3 regions of the Streptosporangium sp. NPDC002721 genome follow, and region 3 is predicted to be linked to each of the others. Evidence: predicted binding sites of a transcription regulator. Region 3 holds the regulator's gene; each other region holds the start of a gene.
What was found. The regulator HrcA, encoded in region 3, represses chaperone genes, less so after heat shock. The targets are predictions, from matches to a motif close to TTGGCACTCTCNNNNNGAGAGTGCCAA.

Region 1 (6,810 bases), on a different contig from region 3:
TTGAGGAGCTCGTCGCGGTGGTCGATGAGGTCGTCGCCGAGCAGGCAGGCGAAGGGGTGGTTGCCCACGTGCTGCTTGGCGCACAGGACGGCGTGGCCGAGGCCGCGCGGCGTACCCTGCCGTACGTAGTGCAGGGTGGCCAGGTCGGCGGGCTCCCTCACCTGGGAGAGGCGCTCGTCGTCGCCCTTGGCCTCCAGGATCTCCTCGAGCTCGTGGGCCCGGTCGAAGTGGTCCTCGATGGAACGCTTGTTCTTCCCGGTGACCATGAGGACGTCGAGCAGCCCGGCGGAGACCGCCTCCTCGACGACATACTGGATCGCGGGCTTGTCGACGATGGGCAACATCTCCTTGGGGGTCGCCTTGGTCGCCGGAAGAAAACGGGTGCCCATGCCCGCCGCGGGAACGACGGCTTTCGTCACAGCTTCGAAGTCGGCCATAACGAAACCTTAGTGGAGGGACCTGTGGACAAGCTGACGCTGCGTGCCACGATCGAGACCGCACGCGCCTCGATCCCCGACGAGCAGCGGCACGCGGCCTCCGTCCAGATCAGGGAATCCCTGCTGGACCGGCCCTGGGTCCAGATGGCCGGGCTGGTCGCGTGCTACTGGTCGATCGGTACGGAACCGGCGACCCACGGGCTGGTCTTCGCCCTGTGGAAGCACGGCGCGACCGTGATCCTGCCCGTGCTCCGCGACGACGACGACCTCGACTGGGCGGTGTACGACGGCCCCGACACCCTCGCCCCCGGCCGCTTCGGGATCATGGAACCGGTCGACACCCGCCGCGGTGTCGACGCCGTCAGGACCGCGGCCCTGGTGATCGTGCCCGCGCTCGCGGTCGACAGGACCACCGGGGTACGGCTGGGCCGGGGCGGCGGCTCCTACGACCGGGCACTGGCCAGGGTCGGCCCGAACGTGCCGACGGTGGCGCTGCTCCACGAGGGCGAGTTGATCGACGGGGTCCCCGCCGAGTCCCACGACCGCGCGGTCCGCTACGCGGCCACCCCCGACGGGATCTTCAAGACCGCCGCCGCGGAGGCGTGACGGACCACCGGTGCGAGGCGTGACCATCTGGGGTGTTGGATCGCCGCTGGGCACGGGGCCGAAGGCGCCAGAATCGTGACAGGGAGTGCGCGCCGCTCATGTGTGGCTGCCCTTCCTAATGCGACACAATGGTCCCCGGAGTCAGAGAGGGGACCAGATGGGACTGGATGTCTGGCTGCTTCTCGGTGCCGGAATCGTCATCGCGGCCATCGTCGCGGTGCGTGTCGCCCACCGGAGCGGACTGCCCAGCCTCCTGATCTTCTTGGGTTTCGGTTTGCTCGTCGGCGAGTCCGGGTTCGGGTTGCAGTTCGAGAACCCGCAACTCGCGCAGGAGATAGGCCTGATCGCGCTGGCGATCATCCTGGCCGAGGGTGGCCTGACCACCACCTGGAGCCACGTCAAGGGAGCCATTCCCACCGCCCTGGTGCTCGCCACCGTCGGCGTGGGCGTGAGCATCGCGGCCGTCGCGGTCCCGGTGCACCTGATCCTCGGCATGGACTGGCGGACCGCGTTCCTGCTCGGCGCGATCCTCGCCTCCACCGACGCCGCCGCCGTCTTCTCCGTACTTCGCCGCCTGCCCCTGCCCTCACGCCTCGCGGGCATCCTGGAGGCCGAGTCGGGCCTCAACGACGCCCCCACGGTGATCGCCGTCATGCTGCTGAGCGCCGCCACCTCGCCCAGCCTGGGGGTGGCGCTGTTCGAGGTGGTCCTCGAACTCGTGGTGGGCGCGGCCGTCGGCCTGGCGGTCGCCCCGCTCGGCGCGTACGCGCTGCGCCGCATCGCGCTCCCCGTCTCGGGCCTGTACCCCATCGCGGTGCTCGCGCTCGCGTTCGTCGCCTACGCGGGAGCCACGCTGCTGCACGGCAGCGGCTTCCTCGCGATCTATCTCGCGGCGCTGGTCATGGGCAACTCCCGGATGCCGCACCGCGCGTCCTCTCGGGGGTTCGCCGAGGGCGTGGCCTGGCTGGCGCAGATCGGCCTGTTCGTCATGCTCGGCATGCTGGCCAGCCCCTCGGAGATGCCGTCCGCGATCGTGCCCGGCCTGGTCGCCGGGCTGATCCTGGTCGCGGTGGCCCGCCCGCTGTCGATCATCGTCTCCGCGCTGCTGGCCCGGCTGATGCGCGTCGACCGGCTGGCCTGGCGGGAACAGGCCTTCCTGTCGTGGGCCGGGCTGCGTGGCGCGGTGCCCATCGTGCTCGCCACCATCCCCTGGGCCGCCACCTCCGTTCCCGACGGCACCGCCAAGTTCGTGTTCAACGAGGTCTTCGTGATCGTCATCGTCTACACCCTGCTGCAGGGGCCGACGCTGCCGTTCGTGGCGAAACTCCTCAAGCTGACCACGCTCGACGAGGCCCGCGACCTGGAGGTCGAGTCGGCGCCGCTGGAGGAGCTCAACGCCGACCTGCTCCAGGTCAAGGTGCCGCCGACGTCCATGCTGCACGGCGTGGAGATCTTCGAGCTGCGGCTGCCCTCGGACGCCCAGGTGACGCTGATCGTCAGGGACGGCCGTACGTTCGTCCCCACCGACTCCACCAGGATCAGGGTCGACGACCAGCTGCTGGTCGTGACCACGGCCGCCTGCCGTGACACGGTCGAACGCCGGATGCGCGCGATCAGCCGCAAGGGCAAGCTCGCGGGCTGGTTCGGCGAGCGGGGCACCTGACAGGAACCGGCGCCCGGCCGGGGGCGGCGGCTGATCGGAGGTGGTACCTGACCGGAATCGGCATCCGGCCGGGGGCGGCGGCTGGTCAGGGGTGGCGCCTGATCGGGATCCGGCTACGGAATGCGAGGACTCCGACTCGCGTTTAAGCTTGTCGGCTGCGTACCATTAGCAGTCGCGCCACTAGAGTGCCAATCGGCGCGGATCACACGAGGAGGAGCGCGTGCCCACCTACCAGTACGCCTGCACAGCCTGTAACAACCAGTTCGAAATCGTCCAGAAGTTCTCCGACGACGCTCTCACCGAGTGCCCGAGCTGCGCGGGCGACCTGCGCAAGGTGTTCTCCGCGGTCGGCATCGTCTTCAAGGGCTCGGGCTTCTACCGGACCGACAGCCGGTCCTCGTCGTCCAGCACGGTGACGTCCGCGAACGGTTCGTCGAGCTCTTCCGGCTCCTCGGACTCCTCCGGTTCGTCGTCGAAGTCCTCCGACTCGTCGAGCTCGTCCTCGTCGAATTCGTCGAGCTCGTCGTCCTCGTCGGACTCCAAGTCGACGAAGACCGCGAGCAGCACGGCCGCCGCGGCCTCCTGAGCCGCCTTCCCCACCTCCCGATCGGCCGTTCACGGGCGGCCGCCAACCGGCCGCCCCAGGCTGTGGCCCCTGCCGACCGCCCCGCGCCGTGGCCCGATCGGCCGAAGCGGGTGGGTGATGCCCCCGCCCTCGGTATCGCGGGACAGCCGGTACGACCCCCGATGGCGCCCCGGCGGTTCCGCCGAAAGCGATCGGGCGACCACCCGGGGAAATGGTTATCCACAGGCCGTCACCCGGGCTCCTCAGGGACCGGTCCGTGGCGCTAACCTCGGCTCCATGGTCACTCCTCGCGCGGACATCGGGGTCATCGGCGGCTCGGGCTTCTACTCCCTGCTCGACGACGCCACAGAGGTCGAGATCACCACGCCGTACGGCCCGCCCAGCGACGTCGTCACGGTCGGCCGGATCGGGTCGCGCTCGGTCGCCTTCGTGCCCCGCCACGGCCGCGACCACCGCTTCCCCCCGCACCGCATCCCCTACCGGGCGAACCTGTGGGCACTGCGCTCCCTCGGCGTCCGCCAGGTCCTGGCCCCCAGCGCGGTCGGCTCCCTGCGCCCCGAGATCGGCCCCGGCGCCCTGGTCGTCCCCGACCAGATCGTCGACCGCACCTCGGGCCGGGTGCAGACCTACTACGACGCGGGCGGCGTCGTCCACGTCGCCTTCGCCGACCCCTACTGCCCCTCGGGCCGCGCGGCGGCCGTCTCCACGGCGCGTTCCGCCGACTGGGAGGTGACCGACGGCGGCACCCTCGTGGTGATCGAGGGCCCGCGCTTCTCGTCCCGCGCCGAGTCCCGCTGGTTCAGCGGCAACGGCTGGTCGATCGTCGGCATGACCGGCTTCCCCGAGTCCATCCTCGCCCGCGAGCTGGCCCTCTGCTACACCTCGGTCTCCCTCGTCACCGACCACGACGCCGGGGTCGAGGCGGGTGAGGGGGTCACCCACGACGAGGTCCTCGCCTTCTTCGCCACCAACGTCGGCCGCATGCGCTCCCTCATCGGCGACGTCGTCGCCGCCCTCCCCGAAGAGCGCACCTGCCCCTGCCAAAATGCCCTGGACGGCCTCAAACTCCCCTTCGACCTCCCCGGCTGACCCTACAAGCGGCGGCCCCGGCATCACCGCCAGGTGGGCCCTACCCGACGAATCTCGAAAAGGGTCGGTTCCCGCCCCCGTCCAAGCCACCCGGATCCGCCGAGAATCCTCGCTCCACACCGCTGGCCTGCGAGGCACCTCACCCACCACGGGCCCCGTACCGCTGGTCGGCGAGGCACCTCACTCACCAGGGGCCCCGCACCGCCACTCGGCCAGGGCGTCCCACCAATCACGGGCCCCGTGCCGCTGGTCGGCGGGGCACCTCACCTACTACCGGTCCCGTACCGCTTGGTTGGCGGGGCGCCTCACCCACCACCGGCCCCGCGCCGCCATCCGGCCGGGGTGTCCCAACAAGCCCCGCGCCGTCACTCGGCCGGGGCGTCCCACCCATCACGGGCACCGCGCCGCCCGGCTTCTCCCACCCCTGGAGTCAGCCATGCGCGCTCTGCGCCGCTTCCTCGACCGCCGTCACCGCCTCATCGCCACCGCCGTCGCCGCCCTGGCGATGGGATGCGCCGTACTGGCGCTGCGCCCGGACACCGCCTCGGTGACCGTCCTGACCGCCGCCAGGGATCTTCCCGGAGGCGTGCTGGAACCGGCCGACCTGACACCGGCTCCCCTGAGACCCGATACGGTCCCCGACGGCGCCCTGAGGCCCGGCACGCCGTACGCGGGAAAGATCCTGACGGGTCCCGCGCGGCGCGGGGAGCCGCTGACCGACGTCCGCCTGCTCGGCCCCGGCCTGCTGGCCGCCCACGGCGCGGGAACGGTCGCCACCCCCGTACGCGTCGCCGACCCCGAGACCGCGCGCCTGCTCTCCCCCGGTGACGTGGTGGACGTACTCGCCGCCACCTCGGCATGGGACGGCGACGCCCCGGCGACCATCGCGGCCGAGGACGTCACGGTCCTGGCCACCCCGGGCGGGGAGTCGGAGCGCGGCGCGCTCGTCGTGCTGGCCACCACGTCGGCCCAGGCGACCGAGCTCGCCTCCGCCCAGGCCGGCGGACGGCTCTCCTTCACGATCGGCCCTCGCACAGGATGAATCTCACGGTGACCGATGACGGTACGGCGGCCAGAAGCAGGGGAACGGCCTGGAACGACTTCCTGACAGGCATCCGCAGCGGAGAGATCTGATCCAACGCCGAGCGTCGACCACAGCTACGGCTGCGGCCGAGTGGGCCCTACAGCAGAGAGCCGATCTTGGGGTCATATTCCCAGTGCCAGGGCTCGAAGGGGCTGACGTAGGCCCACTGGGGGTGAATCCAGCCGAACTTCTTGCCGTTGGTCTCCAGCCAGTTGAACTCGGCCGAGCGGAAGCGTTCGACGCCCCCGCACAGGTCGACGGCGAGTCCCAGGCCGTGGTTGCTGCGGCCGGGGACCGCCGCCAGGCCGGGACGGGTGTAGTAGACCGACTGCTGCTCGGCCAGGCTCCGGTAGCTGTCGGTCACGCACATCTGCCTGCCGAACTGCCGCTTGTACGCCTCGTTCAGGCTGATGAACGCGAGCGCGGCGTCCCCCCGCAGCTGGTTGCCCCGCTGTTGGAGCGGGCAGAGGTACGCCTGCGGGATGAGCCCGTTGGGGAAATCGCTCATCGAGGTCGCCCTGGTCGGGTCGCACCCGGCCGCCGGGCGCCCCTTCTTGTCAATCTTGACGCCCAGCTTCACCAGGGCCTTGGTCAGGGACTGCACGATCTTCTGCGAGCGCGTCCTGAGCGTCTCGATCTCGGCGCCCATCTGCGCCTCCGCGAGGAGGTTGCTCGCCCGGAGCTCCTGCGCCTCGCCCGCCAGGCGCTCCTGCTCCAGCTGCAGGCGGCTGCTGTCCTCAAGGATCAGGTCGCGCTCGGCGACGATCTGGGTGAGACCGGCCATCGCACGCAGGGTGTCGGTGCCGGACTCACCGGACAGGAAACCGGCCACGTCACCACCGGTCGGCTGCTGGTAGAGGACCCCGACGAGGTCCGACAGCGGCTGCCGTACCTGAGCGAAGGCCCTCTCGGCCCCCTGCAGCTCCCGCAGCTTGATGGAGAGTTCCTTCTCCGAGGTGCGAATCTGGTTCCGCCGCTGCTCCAGCGCCTTGGTCGCGGCCTCAAGATCCTTCGCGGCCTTCTCCGCCTCACGACGCAGTTCTGTGAGATTCACCGGCTCCGCGGCAACGATGGCCTGAACCTCCGCCGGCGCCCGCTGCGCGGCAGCGGCTCCCGGCAGGAAGGAAGTCATCGTCGCGACGACGGCGATCAGACCCGCTGATCGACGAGGTGGCACGTTCGACCCCTCCGTTTGCGAACTCGTGACCTGGGTCAGGCACGCACGCTACTACAGCTGACCAAGTGCACGGGCCAGCTCTCCACAGCCGATATGCGCCGAACACCCCTTTTTGTGACCGGACAAGTCAGACTTCTTGCCGCCCGCGCTTCTTGCAGACCTCCCAGA
Region 2 (6,810 bases), on a different contig from region 3:
CCGCAGCTCCTCGGCCAGGGCGGCCAGCTCCGCGTGGCCGCCGAGGTAGACGGCGAGGGCCGCGAGGCGGCTGCCCAGGTCCTCCAGCAGGCGCAGCCGTTCGGCGGCGGGCAGGGAGGCCGCGGCGCGCAGCCGCCTCAGCTCCTCGGCGAGCTGCTCCCTCGGCGGGTCCTGCGGCGCGCCCTGCTTCGGGGCCGCCCCGGCGGGCGCGGGACGCAGCATCCGGGCGCGGTCGTCGAAGCCCCCGGCCGCCGCGTCCTGCGGGATGCCGCCGCCGAGCGGGCTCGCCGCGAACCTCGGAGCGGCGCCGGGAGTGGCCATCCCGGGCGGTCCCATCGGCGCGGGGGGCGGGATCGGGGCCCCGCTCTCGAAGGCCATCGAGGTCATCATCATCGGAGCGGCGGCGACGACCGGGCTCTCCCAGCCGCTGGGCAGCTCCACCGGCTGGATCACCCGGTGCCCCGGGCCGCCCTCGGCGACCACCTGTGTGTCGACCGCGACGAAGGCGGTGAACCGGCAGAGCACGCCGTACCTGAGCGAGGTCTCGACGATCTCGGCCTCCAGCGACCGGTCACCGGCCGCGTAGCGGTCCTCCAGGGCCCGCAGCCGCGCCCGCGCCCAGATCGCCCGTACGGCCGGATTGTCCACCGTGGACGCGGCGACCCTCCGCTCCCACGGCGAGCCGTCGAGGCCCGTGCCCCGTACGGTCAGCGCCCCTGTGGCCGTGCCGCGGTAGCGGCCGAGCACGGTGAGCGGGACGCCCGGGTAGATCGAGCCGACGTGGCTCACCGTCCCGGTGACCAGGTCGAGCCCGTCGGCCTTGAGGGACAGGTCGGTGACCAGGGGGGCGCCGATGCGGCGGTGGATGTGCTCCATCGCCTCGTCCAGCCGGTCCTCGGACTCGACCAGCTCGCACCTGCCCCCGCCCGCCCCGGCCAGCCTGCCCAGGAACCCGGCGTTGACCGCCCTGTCGATGCCGACGGTGTGCACCCGCACCCCGGACAGCCCGGCGGCGGTCCGCTCCAGGATCTGGTCCTCGTTGCCGACCTGCCCGTCGGTGACGAGCACCAGCACCCGGTCCTTGGCGGAGTCGGCGAGCAGCGCGGCGGCCCGCTCCAGCGGGGACAGCATCTCGGTGCCGCCGCGCGCCTCCAGCCTGGCCAGGTGCTCCACGGCCCGGTAGCGGTTGCGGTCGGACGCCTCGGACAGCCCCTCGCCGAGGCCGTCCGGGTACTCCACGACGGTGTCGAAGGAGAGCACCGCGAACCGGTCGTCCGAGGTGAGCGTGTCGACGATGCGCGCGGCGGCACGACGGGCGGCCACCATCTTCCAGCCGGTCATGCTGCCCGAGCGGTCGAGGACGAGCACCACGTCCTTGGCCCGGCCCCCGGCGGGCGCCGGTTCGGGGACGACGGTCAGCGTGAACGTGCCCTCGCTCTCGTCGTCCCCGTCGGGGGCGAGCGCGAGGGAGGTGGAGGCGTCGAAGGCGAGGCGCAGGATGAAGTCGCGGTCCAGCCGCTCACCCGGCTGGAGGCGGATCTCGGTGCCCTCCTCCTGGACCACGTGCAGGCTGGAACGGACCTCGCGCAGCTCCAGCCCCGCCGGGTCGACCGAGACGGCGAGCGACAGGCGGACCGGGTTGGGGAAGCCGGGCAGCAGCACCGGCGGGGTGATCCGGGAGGCGTCGGGGACCGCGTCGGTGTCCGGGGCCCAGCCGTCGCCCGCGCGCTCGCCGTCCAGCGGGGTGCCCGGGATGTAGCGGGGGGCGACGACCAGCGGGAAGCGGAAGGTGGCCGCGCCGTCCTCGTACGGGAGGGGCTGGTTCAGCGTGAGGTGCACGGTGACCCGCTCGCCCGGCACGATGTTGCCGACCCTCATGGTGAAGACGTCCGGCCGGTCCTCCTCGGCGATCGCGGCCCGTTTGCCCTGGGAGATCGCCTGGTCGTAGTCGGCCCTGGCCTGGCCGCGCTCCTTGAGCACGCCCTCGACGACCCGGCCGTCGGCCTCCATCCTGAAGGCGGTCACGGCGGCCCGGTCGGGCAGCGGGAAGACGTACGTCGCCTCAAGAGCCACGTCGTGCGGGTTGCGGAAGCCCTGGACCACCTCGACCCCGGCGCTCAGGCCGGACACGGCGGCGGTGACGTCCACGCTCTCCAGTGGCAGGTTGCCGCGCTCGGTGCTGAGCGCCCCCATCCCGGCGTCGGGGACGGGCAGGCACTCCTCCGGCGGCAGTGTGGTGATCGAAGTGGTCATGCGTGCGTTCCTTCCGGAGGTGTGAGGCCGCGTTCGCGAAGGAGCGACAGGAGCCCCTTCGAGGCGGCGGCGATCTCGGCGAGGTCATCGGGTGTGGGGGCGTGTCCGCCCGTGTCGAGCATCAGCGTCACGCCGTGCGCCAGCCGCACGCCGTGGACGAGCACGGCGTGCGGGGCCTTCGGGCTCTCCGGGGCGGGCGGGGCCTGGACCGGCAGAGCACGTGGGATCGGCAGGGCCGTGGCGGTCGAAGTTTCAGGGGCTTCACCGGACGAGAGCGGAGGGGGCTTCGCCGGAGCGGGGACGACGGCGTCCGCCGTGAGGCCGGTGTCCGACGATGCGGTGGACGGTCCGGCCCAGAAACGCGGGCGCGCCGCCGGAGGAGAGCCGGTCCCGGCCGGAGGCGCGGACGGGCGCCCGGGGGTGTTCTCCGGAAAGTGCTCGGGAGGATGCTCCGGCGGATGCTCCGGCGCGGTTTCCGGTTCCGGTGACGGTTCGGGGAGCCGGGCGATCGACTCCAGGGTCTGGTCGGTGGCCCCGGCCAGCTCAACCTGGATCTCGGCGATGGTCCGGCCGTCGGACTGGCGTCGCTTGACGGCGACGATCTGGAGCAGGTGGCGCCTGCCGTAAACGGCGACGCGGCCCCGGCGGGCCAGCGGGGGGTCGAGGAGGCCGATCGTGGAATACCAGCGGATGAGGCGCTCATTGGGCATGTCCCTCACCCGCCCGTTGAGCTGGGCGGTGGGGGTCAGCGCGGCGGACGCCCGCTCAGCCAGTTCACCGATGGTCCATTCCATGCCTCGATAGTGACACTGTAATCATGACAGTGTCAACATGCTGGCTGGAGTAAAGGTGCAGGTGGGTGGGTACGGACATTGCGTACCAAAGGGGAAATTAAGCTCGAAACAGGGGGAGGACGCTTCATGTCCGCGATCACCAGCCCGCTCACGCCAGAAGACAAGAAGACCATCGCCGTCGTGCTCCAGGGGGCTCTCGTCGACCTGCTCGACCTGTCGCTCCTGACCAAGCAGGCCCACTGGAACGTGATCGGCCACAACTTCCGGTCGCTGCACCTGCAGCTCGACAAGATCGTCTCGTCGGCCAGGAAGCACGCGGACACCGTCGCCGAGCGCGCGGTGGCCCTCGGGTGCAACCCCGACGGCCGGGCCTCCACGCTGACGAGCACCAGCGAGGTGCCGCAGCTGGAGTCGGGTTACCTCAACGACGGCAAGGTCGTGGCCGCCATGACGGACATCCTCGGGTCCATCATCCGCCGGATGCGCGAGCGCATCGAGGCGGCCGAGCAGCCCGACCTGGTCACCCAGGACCTCCTCATCGAGATCACGCAGGACCTGGAGAAGCACCACTGGATGATCGAGGCCCAGCGCTAGACCGTCCTTCGAGACGCCCCGGCCCGTGAGGGCCGGGGCGTCTTTCTCTGCTCCCGGCGCCTCCGGACGCTATGGCATGAGGTTCTTCGCGTCGCCGCCCCCGAGCCAGACAAGCTCGGAGTGAAACCGCCGCGCGGCACTGCGCGCGCTCGTCCACCGGCCGAACCCATGACCGTTCGCCCCGATGGTCGCCGCAGTCCCGCCGGGCAACGTCAGCCCGTAGGCGACCACCTCCACGACGGCTTTTTCGTCATCCCCCGCGTACTCCTGGATCAGGGCGAACAGGCGCGGTAGCTCACCCGTCGGAAGGCGCGTTTCTTCGCGAGGGTGTTCCGGCTCCGTGTCGTGTGTGAGATGGTCGCCGACGCCTGGAGCGTGGCAGGCAGACGGTTGGTCGAACTCAAGGGAACGTTCCACGAGAAGTGCTCTCTTTCTGCCTGACGCCTGTGAAGGCCGCCCGATTTGAACACGTTTCGGTCAACTGCAGGGAGAGGTGGCGTCTGTGGCGCATCGTCAATTTTGGGGCTTTCGATCCTTCGACCTTGAAGGGGTCGCCCGAGGCTTTGTCATGTAAACGCGGATTGGCCTGCCTGTTCTTTGGCCTGCGGCAGCTCTATGGTGTTCTAGAGCACCAGTGAAGTCAATGGCTGATTCAGAGTGCACTAGAACAGGGGTTCCGACATGGCTGACCGCCCGCAGGCTATGGCTCCGTACAAGCGGATCGCCGCGCAGATCAGGGCCAGGATCGAGAGCGGGGAGATCCGGCCGGGTGACCGCGTTCCGTCGGTGCGGGAGATCATGCGGGACGAAGGGGTGTCCACCGCGACCGCCACCCGGGTCGCGGCCGTGCTGCGGGCGGAGGGGTACGCGGAGTCGGTTCCGGGGATCGGCACCCTGGCCAGCCTGCCGAAGAAGATCACGGCAGGTTCCGATCGTCTTCGAATGCTGCGGGCGAGCGGGAGCGGCTACCGCGAGGGTGAGCGAGTCGAGATCTTGAGCGCCGGCCTCGTCCCGGCGTCCGAGGTGGTCGCGGACGCGCTGGGGGTCGAAGAGGGAGCCGCCGTCGTCCAGCGCCGTCGCGCCTACTACGACGACAGAGGGCTCGTGGCGCTGTCCACCTCGTGGCTTCCGGGTGAGCTGAGCCAGGTGGTGCCCGAACTGCTGATCGCGGAACCACTTCCGAGAATGACTTTCGGGCTGGTCGAGGACAGGGCGGGCCGACGGGCCGTCCGGCGGCGCGACCTCGTCGCCATCAGGCCGGTTCCCGAGGACGTCGCCCCGATCCTCGGCGTGGAAAGCGGTCTGCCGGCACTCACCATGACCAATCTCTACTGGGACCAGCACGACGAGGTGACCGAGTACGCCGTGGACTTTCTCGGCCCCGGCCGCGAGCTCTCGGCTGACCACACCCTGGAGTAGCCCTCTTTTTCTCCATCGCTGATATCGGCGTTCACAAAAGTGTGGTCCGAGAGATCGATGTCGCGAGCTTCGCGTGAGCGTACGATCCCCGCGAAGTGCCGCTCTCATTACGGATGAGTTCGCGACCGTCATCCGAGCTGTGGCCAGCCATCTCAGACGAGTGAGAGGGAGGAGCACGTGATGATCAGTCCTGAGGAACTGGCCGATGTGGCCTGGCACATCAGCACCAGGAGCGCCGACAGCAACGGTCAGTGTGTCGAGGCCGGTCCGTTAGCCGACGGCAGCGGACGTGTCGCCGTACGGCACAGCCGCCGTCCCGAGGCCGAGGTGATCGTCTACAGCCGGGCCGAGTGGGAGGCGTTCGTCGGCGGCGTCAAGGACGGGGAGTTCGACTTCCCCGCCCGCTGACCGTACCGGCTCACGACAAGGCGCGACCTCGAATGACGGTCCGGCGGTTCGGAACGATTGGACACGATCGAATTCGACGGGCGCCTGCTGGTCCCGCCCTTTACGAGCTCCGTTCTACCTCGGTGGTAATCGACGGGCGACGCCCGGAACCGAGAGGCTTGCGGCATGAGTGGTGAAACCCGTGACATCGTGGAGGAACTGCTGCGTCGGATGGCCGAGGGCGATCACGACCGTACAGCGGAGTTGTTCGCCGAGCCGGTCGACTGGCGGCTCGCCTGGCCGGCCGAGGGGCATCCGGCGGTGCCGTGGATTCGCCCACGGTCCGGCCGGGCCGAGGTGGCGGACCATTTCCGGTCGCTGGAGGCCCATCACGTACCCGAGCTGAACGGCACGTCGGTGACGCGGATCCTGGTCGACGGGGCGGACGCCGTCGTGCTCGGGGAGATCGCGCAGACGGTACGGGACGGCGGGGCCGCGTACACCTCACCGTTCGCGTTGCATCTCACCGTCGAGGACGGGCTCGTCACCCGCTTCCACATCTACGAGGACAGTCTTACGGTCGCGCGGGCCCTCGGCGCTTGAACGCGATCGCCGAGGGGCTCATTCCGTAATACCGCGCCGCACGCTGTTCCGGCGGAACTCCCATCCCAGGATGGCCCGGCATTCCGGCTGTAGGCTCCCGTCCCGTGCCGAAACGATCATCGATTCTCTGGGGAGCGGCGATTCTGGCCGCCCTGGCTCCCGATGTCTATTTCCGGATCAAGGCGATGGCGTCCGGCACGGGGAGCGGCGGCGGTGGCGTCTGGATCACGTTCGCGTCCTGCGAGGGGCACCGGATCGGCTTCTGGCTGAACGGGCTGCTCGACCCGCTCTGGGACCTCCCCCTCCTGTGGTTCGGATCCGCGCCGCTGATCGTCCTCGCATGGGGAGGCTCGCTGCTGGGCGAACGTGCCGGACGTCCAAGGATCGGCCGGATCCTGGGACGCCTCGTCGCCCTGGTGATGATCGTTCGCTATCTCCCGTCCCTGCTGCTGCTCGTGATCGACATGTCCGGCGATCCCCGATGCGCGGACGCCTGGGGGCCGGGACTGACGATCTGGGGTGTCACGCGGGATCTCTGCCGCCTGGCCTCCGCGATCCTGGTGCTCCTCGCTGTCCGTTCTTCCCGTACCCCGAGGAACGGCCTCACCCGTACGGCGATCGTGGTGCCGCTGGTGATCGCGGTGCTCCTCGGCGCGGTGGGCGACGCCGCGCGGGGGAAGGTGAGCGACGGGTCGGCGCTCGACTGCGCCGGATTCGGCGACGGTACGGTCTCGGGGCTGGACAAGAGCGAGAAGGAGTT
Region 3 (6,810 bases):
CGCCCTCTTCGCGGGGCGAGTCATCGGAGGTCTCGTCACACGGATCCACCGGGACCGGCGACCATCGGGAGGTGACCGTCGCAAGACGGCCTTCGCAAGACGGCCTTCGCAAGGTGACCGGCTGCCCACCGGCCGGGTGTCACCACCGGCCCGGTGTCACCAGCGGCCGCTGCGCGTCTGGAGCACCGCCGCCGCGACGACCCCGGCCGTCGAGGTCCGCAGCACCGTCGGCCCGAGCAGCGCCGGCACCGCCCCGGCCTCGCGGAACGCGGCGATCTCCTCCCCCGACACCCCGCCCTCGGGGCCGACCACCACGACGATGTCGCCACCGGCCGGAAGGGACAGGCCGGACAGCGGGACGGCGGCCTCCTCGTGCAGCACCACGCCCAGCGCCGCCGCCGACAGCAGGGCGGCGACCTTCGCGGTGGACGCGAGCTCCCTCACCTCGGGCAGGTGGAAGCGGCGCGACTGCTTGCCCGCCTCACGCGCCGTGGAACGCCAGCGGGCCAGCGCCCTGGCCGCCCGCTCGCCCTTCCACTGGGTGACGCACCTGGCCGCGGACCAGGGGACGATCACGTCGACCCCCGCCTCGGTCATCATCTCCACGGCCAGCTCGCCCCGGTCGCCCTTGGGCAGGCCCTGGACCACGACCAGGCGCGGTGAAGGTACGGGAACCTCGTGGCGGCGCAGCACCTCGACCCGGAGCGAGTCCTTGCCCGCCTCGGTCACCACGCACTCGGCGACGGAGCCCGCCCCGTCGGTCAGGTCGAGCCGCTCGCCCGCCCGCAGCCGCCGTACGGCCGCCGCGTGGCGTCCCTCGGGACCGCCGAAGACGAACGCCGGCCTGGCCAGGTCGGCGGGGTCGGCCAGGAAGACCGGGACGGTCATGGGCCGTCGGGGCGGACCGTGCCGGGGCGCCGGGCCCCGGAGCGGCCCCGGCCGGGACGGCCCGGCCGGAGGCGGGCCCGGTCGCGCCGATGCAACCGGGCCTGTGAGCGGGTCTGGTCGTCAGCGGCCATTGAAGGCGTCGCGCAGGCGGGAGAAGAAGCTCTGCTGCCCGGGGGCGAACTTGCCCGGCGGGCGCTCCTCGCCGCGGAGCCTGGCGAGCTCCTTCAGGAGACCCTCCTGCTCGGCGTCGAGGCGGGCAGGGGTCTCCACGTTCACGTGGATCAGCAGGTCGCCGCGGCCCGTCTCGTTCAGGCGCTGCACGCCCCGCCCGTAGAGCGGGATCGTCTGCCCCGACTGCGTGCCGGGGCGGATGTCGAGCTCCTCGGCGCCGTCGAGCGTCTCCATGGTCAGGATGGTGCCGAGCGCGGCCGCGGTCATCGGGATCTGCACGGTGCAGTGCAGGTCGTCGCCGCGCCTCTCGAAGATCTCGTGGGGGCGCTCGACGATCTCCAGGAACAGGTCGCCGGGCGGGCCTCCGCCCGGGCCGATCTCGCCCTCGCCGGCGAGCTGGATGTGGGTGCCGCCCTCGACGCCGGCCGGGATGCGGACCTTGATGGTCCGCCGGGTGCGGACCCGGCCGTCGCCGGAGCACTCCTGGCAGGGGTTGCGGATGATCGACCCGAAGCCGCCGCACTGGGGGCAGGGGCGGGAGGTCATGACCTGGCCGAGGAAGGACCGGGTGACCTGGGACACCTCGCCCCGGCCATGACACATGTCACAGGTGTCGGGGTGGGTGCCGGCCGCGGCGCCGGAGCCGGTACAGACGTCGCAGACCACGGCGGTGTCGACGACCAGCTCGCGGGTCGTGCCGAAGCCCGACTCACGCAGGTCGAGCTCGACCCGGATGGTGGCGTTGCGCCCGCGCCGGGCCCGGGAGCGGGGGCCGCGGCCACCGCCGCCACCGGCCGCGCCGAAGAAGGCGTCCATGATGTCGCTGAACGGGAAGCCCGCGCCGAAGCCTCCGGCCCCCGCGCCACCGCCCGAGGCGAACGGGTCGGCGCCCATGTCGTACATCTGCCGCTTGTTGGAGTCGGACAGGACCTCGTAGGCCTGGGTGATCTCCTTGAAGCGTTCCTGGGTCTCGGGGTCGGGGTTGACGTCGGGATGCAGCTCGCGCGCCAGGCGGCGGTACGCCTTCTTGATCTCTTCCGCACTGGCGTCGCGGCGCACCCCGAGGGTGCCGTAGTAGTCGCTCTTAGCCACTTTTCGTTGACCTCTTATGATGCAGCCAGGATCTGGCTGACGTAGCGTGCCACCGCGCGCACCGCGCCCATCGTGACCGGGTAGTCCATTCGCGTCGGGCCCAGCACACCGAGCCGGGCCAGTTGCTTGTCCCCCGAACCGTATCCGGCGGCGACGATGGACGTGCCCTGGAGTCCGGTGTAGGGGTTCTCCGAGCCGATCCGCACGGTCAGCGCCGAAAGGTCCGAGGTCTCACCGAGCAGTCGCATCAGCACGACCTGCTCTTCCAGGGCCTCCAGCACGTCGCGGAGACCGACGGTGAAGTCGGCTCCCGCGAGGTTGGCGGCCCCGGCAAAAACGATCTTCTCATCATGCCGGTCCACCAGGGACTCCAGCAGCACTGACAGGATAGTGGCAGCGAGCGGCCGGTCCTCCGTGGGCAACCGCTCCGGCAGGTCCGCGACCTTGTCGGGGACGCTGGTGAGCCCGCACCCGTCGAGGGAGGCGTTGAGCATCGCGCGCAGGTGGGCCACGCGCTGCTCGTCGACGACGCTGGACAGCTCGACCACGCGTTGCTCGACCCGGCCGGTGTTGGTGATCAGCACGAACATCAGCCGGCGCTCGCTCAGCGGCACCAGCTCGACGTGCCTCACCGTCGAGTGGGTCAGCGTGGGGTACTGCACCACGGCGACCTGCCGGGTGAGCTGGGCGAGGAGCCGCACCGTCCGCATGACGACGTCGTCGATGTCCACCGCGCCCGCGAGGAAGCTCTCGATGGCCTTGCGTTCCGCGCTCGACAGGGGTTTCACCTGCGAGAGCCTGTCGACGAAGAGGCGGTAGCCCTTGTCGGTGGGCACCCGCCCGGCGCTGGTGTGGGGCTGGGCGATGTAGCCCTGCTCCTCCAGCACCGCCATGTCGTTGCGGATCGTCGCCGGGGACACCCCGAGGTTGTGCCGGTCCGCGAGAGCCTTCGAACCCACCGGCTCATTGGTGGACACGTAGTCCTCGACGATGGCGCGAAGCACGGCGAGCTTTCGGTCGTCGACCAACGTGGTCACCTCCCTGCCTGCGTTCATAGGGAAACACGAGGTTTGGCACTCTGTGTTCCCGAGTGCCAAGTGTACGGCCCCGGTGCGGAAGGCGCGATAAGCAAGAGCTGCGGATGATGACGGCAAGCCGTTGTCAAGTCAACTGCTATCGCGATCCAAGCGGCACCCACCACAATTTGGGCATGTCCAACGATTTCGGTTCTTATCCGGGCGATGCCTCCCGCAACCCCGGTCACGGCGCCCCCCAGCAGCCGTACGGCCAGCAGTACGGCCAGCAGCAGTACGGCCAGCAGCCCCCCTCGTACGGCTACGCGCCCCCCGGTTACGGCGCCCCGCAGGGACCGCCCCCGCCCAGCGGGAAGATCAAGCCGAGCATCGGGTGGATCGTCGGGGTCTGGCTGCTCGCCCTGGTCAGCATCGTCGTCGGCATCGGCGGCTTCGCCGGGGGCCTTTTCAACGCGGTCACCGACGCGGCGCCGACGCAGACGTTCGCCCCCGGCCAGGCCGCGACGGTCAAGATCGATCCCGCGGACAAGCCGGCGATCTACGTCGCCACCGGCGGCCCCACCCAGTTCGAGTGCACGCTGAAGGGCGGCACGGGCACGCCCAGCCTGCAGAAGCCCGACATCCAGCAGACCGTCGCGGGTTCCGACGGCGTCACCTGGGAGATGGGCCTGCGGGTCGGCGTGGACCAGGCGGGCGACTACCAGGTCCAGTGCTCCGCCGATCCCGCCGAGGGCACGACCTTCGGCGTGGGCAAGGAACTGGCCGCCGACTCGCTGGTGGGCGGGGTGCTCGCCCTGTTCCTGATCCCCGCGATCGGGATCCTGCTGGCCATCGTCGTCACGATCGTCGTGCTGGTGAGGCGGAGCGGCGCCCGCAAGCGCCGGGCCGCCGCGGTGCCGGTGGGGCAGTGGGGACAGCCGGGACCCTACGGCGGGTGACGGTGGTGTTTGCTAGCGTCCCACCTGATCCCGGGGAGGTCCCACCTGGTCCCGGGGAGAGAGGGTGGGCGGTCGGTGATGTACGAACGTGACGTTCTGGCGGGAGACTGGCGGCGCCCGCGCAGGGGGACGATCCCCCAGGTGCCCGCGGAGCTCGACCTCGTCGTCGAGGACGCCGACGGCGGCTTCTGCGGCGCCGTGGTGGCCTGCGACAAGGAGGCCGTCACCCTGGAGGACCGGTTCGGGCGCCGCCGGGTGTTCCCGCTGGAGCCGGCCGCGTTCCTCCTGGAGGGCCGGGTGGTGACGCTCGTGCGGCCCGCCGCCGCGCCGCGCGGTCCCAGGCGGAGCGCGTCGGGCTCCATCGCGGTGGAGGGCCTGCGGGCCCAGGTCGCCAAGGAGAGCCGGATCTACGTGGAGGGCGTGCACGACGCCGCGCTCGTGGAGAAGGTGTGGGGGCACGACCTGCGGGTCGAGGGCGTGGTCGTGGAGTATCTGGAGGGCGTCGACCACCTGCCCTCGATCGTCGAGGAGTTCGGCCCGGGGCCGGGACGGCGGCTGGGCGTGCTCGTCGACCACCTGGTCCCCGGTTCCAAGGAGAGCCGGATCGCCGCCCGGGTCTCCTCACCGCACGTGCTGGTCGTCGGCCATCCGTTCGTGGACGTCTGGCAGGCGGTCAGGCCGCGCGTGCTCAAGATCCCTTCCTGGCCGTCGGTGCCGCGCGGCGTGCCCTGGAAGGAGGGCGTCGTCGCCGCGCTGGGCTGGGACGTGGAGCCCGGCGTCGCGTGGCGCCGCATTCTCGGATCGGTCACGACGTACGCCGACCTGGAGCCCGAGCTCCTCGGTCCCGTCGAGGAGCTGATCGACTTCGTGACGGCTCCCGGCGAGGATGACTAGGCCGTCAATTCTTCAGGATCTTCAGGAGGGGACATGAGCGAGAACCCCGAGGACCCACCGGGCGACGACCGGACCCGGCGCATCGGCGACCCCCCGCCCGGCCACACGTGGCCCGGCCAGGGCGCCCCGCCCCCCGGCCAAAGCCACGGACAGCCGGGCCAGGGCTACGGGCAGCCGGGTCAAGGGCACGGACAGCCGGACCAAAGCCACGGACAGCCGAACCAGGGCTACGGGCAGGACCAGAGATACGGGGGCTACCCGCCGCCCGCCTCCCCGTACGACGCGGGCGGCCACCAGGGCGGTTACCAGCCCGGACCCGGATACCCCGAGCACGGCGCGTACAACGCGTACAACTCCTACGGCGCCGCGCAGGGATACGGCTACCAGGCGCCGCCCGGCACGTACGGCCCGCGGCCCGGCAGCGACGACACCACCATGGCGATGCTCGCCCACCTGCTGGGCCTGCTGACCTCCTTCGTCGGGCCGCTGGTGCTCTATCTGGCGAAGAAGGACGAGTCGCCCTACGCGCGCGACCAGGCGGCCGAGGCGCTCAACTTCCAGCTCACGGTGCTGATCGTCTACTTCGTCTCCTGGATCCTGGCGTTCGTGCTCATCGGTTTCGTGCTGATGTTCTTCCTCTGGATCGGCTCGATCGTCATGACGATCGTCGCCGCGGTGGCGGCCAACCGGGGAGAGACGTACCGCTATCCGGTGAACATCCGCTTCGTCAGCTGACCCGGCCGGCCGCCGGGCCCCGGCCTCAGGTGAGGTCGCGGACCAGGGCGTCGGCCAGCAGGCGGCCGCGCAGGGTGAGCACCGCGCGGCCCGCCTTGAACGGCTCCACCTCCAGCAGGCCGTCGGCCAGCGCGCGGGCCACCACCGGGGGGCGTTCCAGCTCCCGGAGCGGGAAGCCCTGCGCGAGACGCAGCTCCAGCATCAGCCGCTCCACCGCCCTGTCCCGCCGGCCCAGCACCTCGCGCGCGTGCGCGGGCGAGGTGCCCGCGGCCAGGCGCTGGGCGTAGGCGGCGGGGTGCTTGACGTTCCACCAGCGGGTGCCGCCGACGTGGCTGTGCGCCCCCGGGCCGACGCCCCACCAGTCGCCGCCGGTCCAGTAGAGCAGGTTGTGCCGGCAGCGCCCGGCCTCCGAGGTGGCCCAGTTGGACACCTCGTACCACTCGAACCCCGCCTCGGCCAGCATGGCGTCGGCGATCAGGTAGCGGTCGGCGGCCACGTCGTCGTCGGGCATCGGGAGCTCGCCGCGCCTGATCCTGGCGGCCAGCTTCGTCCCGTCCTCGACGATCAGCGAGTACGCGGAGACGTGGTCGGGCCCCGCCTCGATCGCCGCGGCCAGCGACGCGCGCCAGTCGTCGTCGCTCTCCCCCGGCGTGCTGTAGATCAGGTCGAGGTTGACGTGCTCGAACCCGGCCTCCCTCGCCTCCCGTACGGCCCGCGCGGGGCGGCCGGGGGTGTGGCGGCGGTCGAGCACCTGGAGCACGTGCTCGCGGGCGCTCTGCATCCCGAAGCTCATCCGGTTGAACCCGCCCGCGCGCAGCTCCGCCAGGTAGGCGGGGTCCACCGACTCGGGGTTGGCCTCGGTGCTCACCTCGGCGCCGGGGGCGAGCCCGAACTCCTCGTCGATCGCCCGCAGGATCCGTACCAGGTCCCCGGCGGGGAGCAGGGTGGGGGTTCCCCCGCCGAAGAACACGGTCTCGACGGGGAGGCGCGTGGCGCCGAGATTGGCCCGCGCCCGCCGCACCTCGTCGACGGCGGTGTCCGCGTAGTCCTTCTGCGAC

Region 1: ACFYWM_RS43835 (FmdB family zinc ribbon protein) is a predicted target of HrcA. The motif match lies at 2,872-2,898, and genes of this name have one in related genera.
Region 2: ACFYWM_RS00120 (DNA starvation/stationary phase protection protein) is a predicted target of HrcA. The motif match lies at 3,057-3,083, and genes of this name have one in related genera.

What each region holds. Positions count from the first base shown of each region.
Region 1 covers NZ_JBIAQI010000064.1:4,496-11,305, reverse strand. The annotation lists gene galU (UTP--glucose-1-phosphate uridylyltransferase GalU) at 1-437, opposite strand, end outside; gene ACFYWM_RS43845 (5-formyltetrahydrofolate cyclo-ligase) at 462-1,043, shown strand; gene ACFYWM_RS43840 (potassium/proton antiporter) at 1,201-2,706, shown strand; gene ACFYWM_RS43835 (FmdB family zinc ribbon protein) at 2,927-3,292, shown strand; gene ACFYWM_RS43830 (S-methyl-5'-thioadenosine phosphorylase) at 3,569-4,381, shown strand; gene ACFYWM_RS43825 (RcpC/CpaB family pilus assembly protein) at 4,818-5,423, shown strand; gene ACFYWM_RS43820 (D-alanyl-D-alanine carboxypeptidase family protein) at 5,563-6,519, opposite strand.
Region 2 covers NZ_JBIAQI010000001.1:24,956-31,765, forward strand. The annotation lists gene ACFYWM_RS00110 (VIT domain-containing protein) at 1-2,253, opposite strand, end outside; gene ACFYWM_RS00115 (MerR family transcriptional regulator) at 2,250-3,047, opposite strand; gene ACFYWM_RS00120 (DNA starvation/stationary phase protection protein) at 3,174-3,641, shown strand; gene ACFYWM_RS00125 (hypothetical protein) at 3,711-4,058, opposite strand; gene ACFYWM_RS00130 (GntR family transcriptional regulator) at 4,323-5,060, shown strand; gene ACFYWM_RS00135 (DUF397 domain-containing protein) at 5,241-5,468, shown strand; gene ACFYWM_RS00140 (nuclear transport factor 2 family protein) at 5,634-6,050, shown strand; gene ACFYWM_RS00145 (hypothetical protein) at 6,155-6,810, shown strand, end outside.
Region 3 covers NZ_JBIAQI010000007.1:44,554-51,363, forward strand. The annotation lists gene ACFYWM_RS10985 (16S rRNA (uracil(1498)-N(3))-methyltransferase) at 157-888, opposite strand; gene dnaJ (molecular chaperone DnaJ) at 1,009-2,151, opposite strand; gene hrcA (heat-inducible transcriptional repressor HrcA) at 2,166-3,179, opposite strand; gene ACFYWM_RS11000 (hypothetical protein) at 3,362-4,123, shown strand; gene ACFYWM_RS11005 (DUF3097 domain-containing protein) at 4,202-5,017, shown strand; gene ACFYWM_RS11010 (DUF4870 domain-containing protein) at 5,051-5,752, shown strand; gene hemW (radical SAM family heme chaperone HemW) at 5,778-6,810, opposite strand, start outside.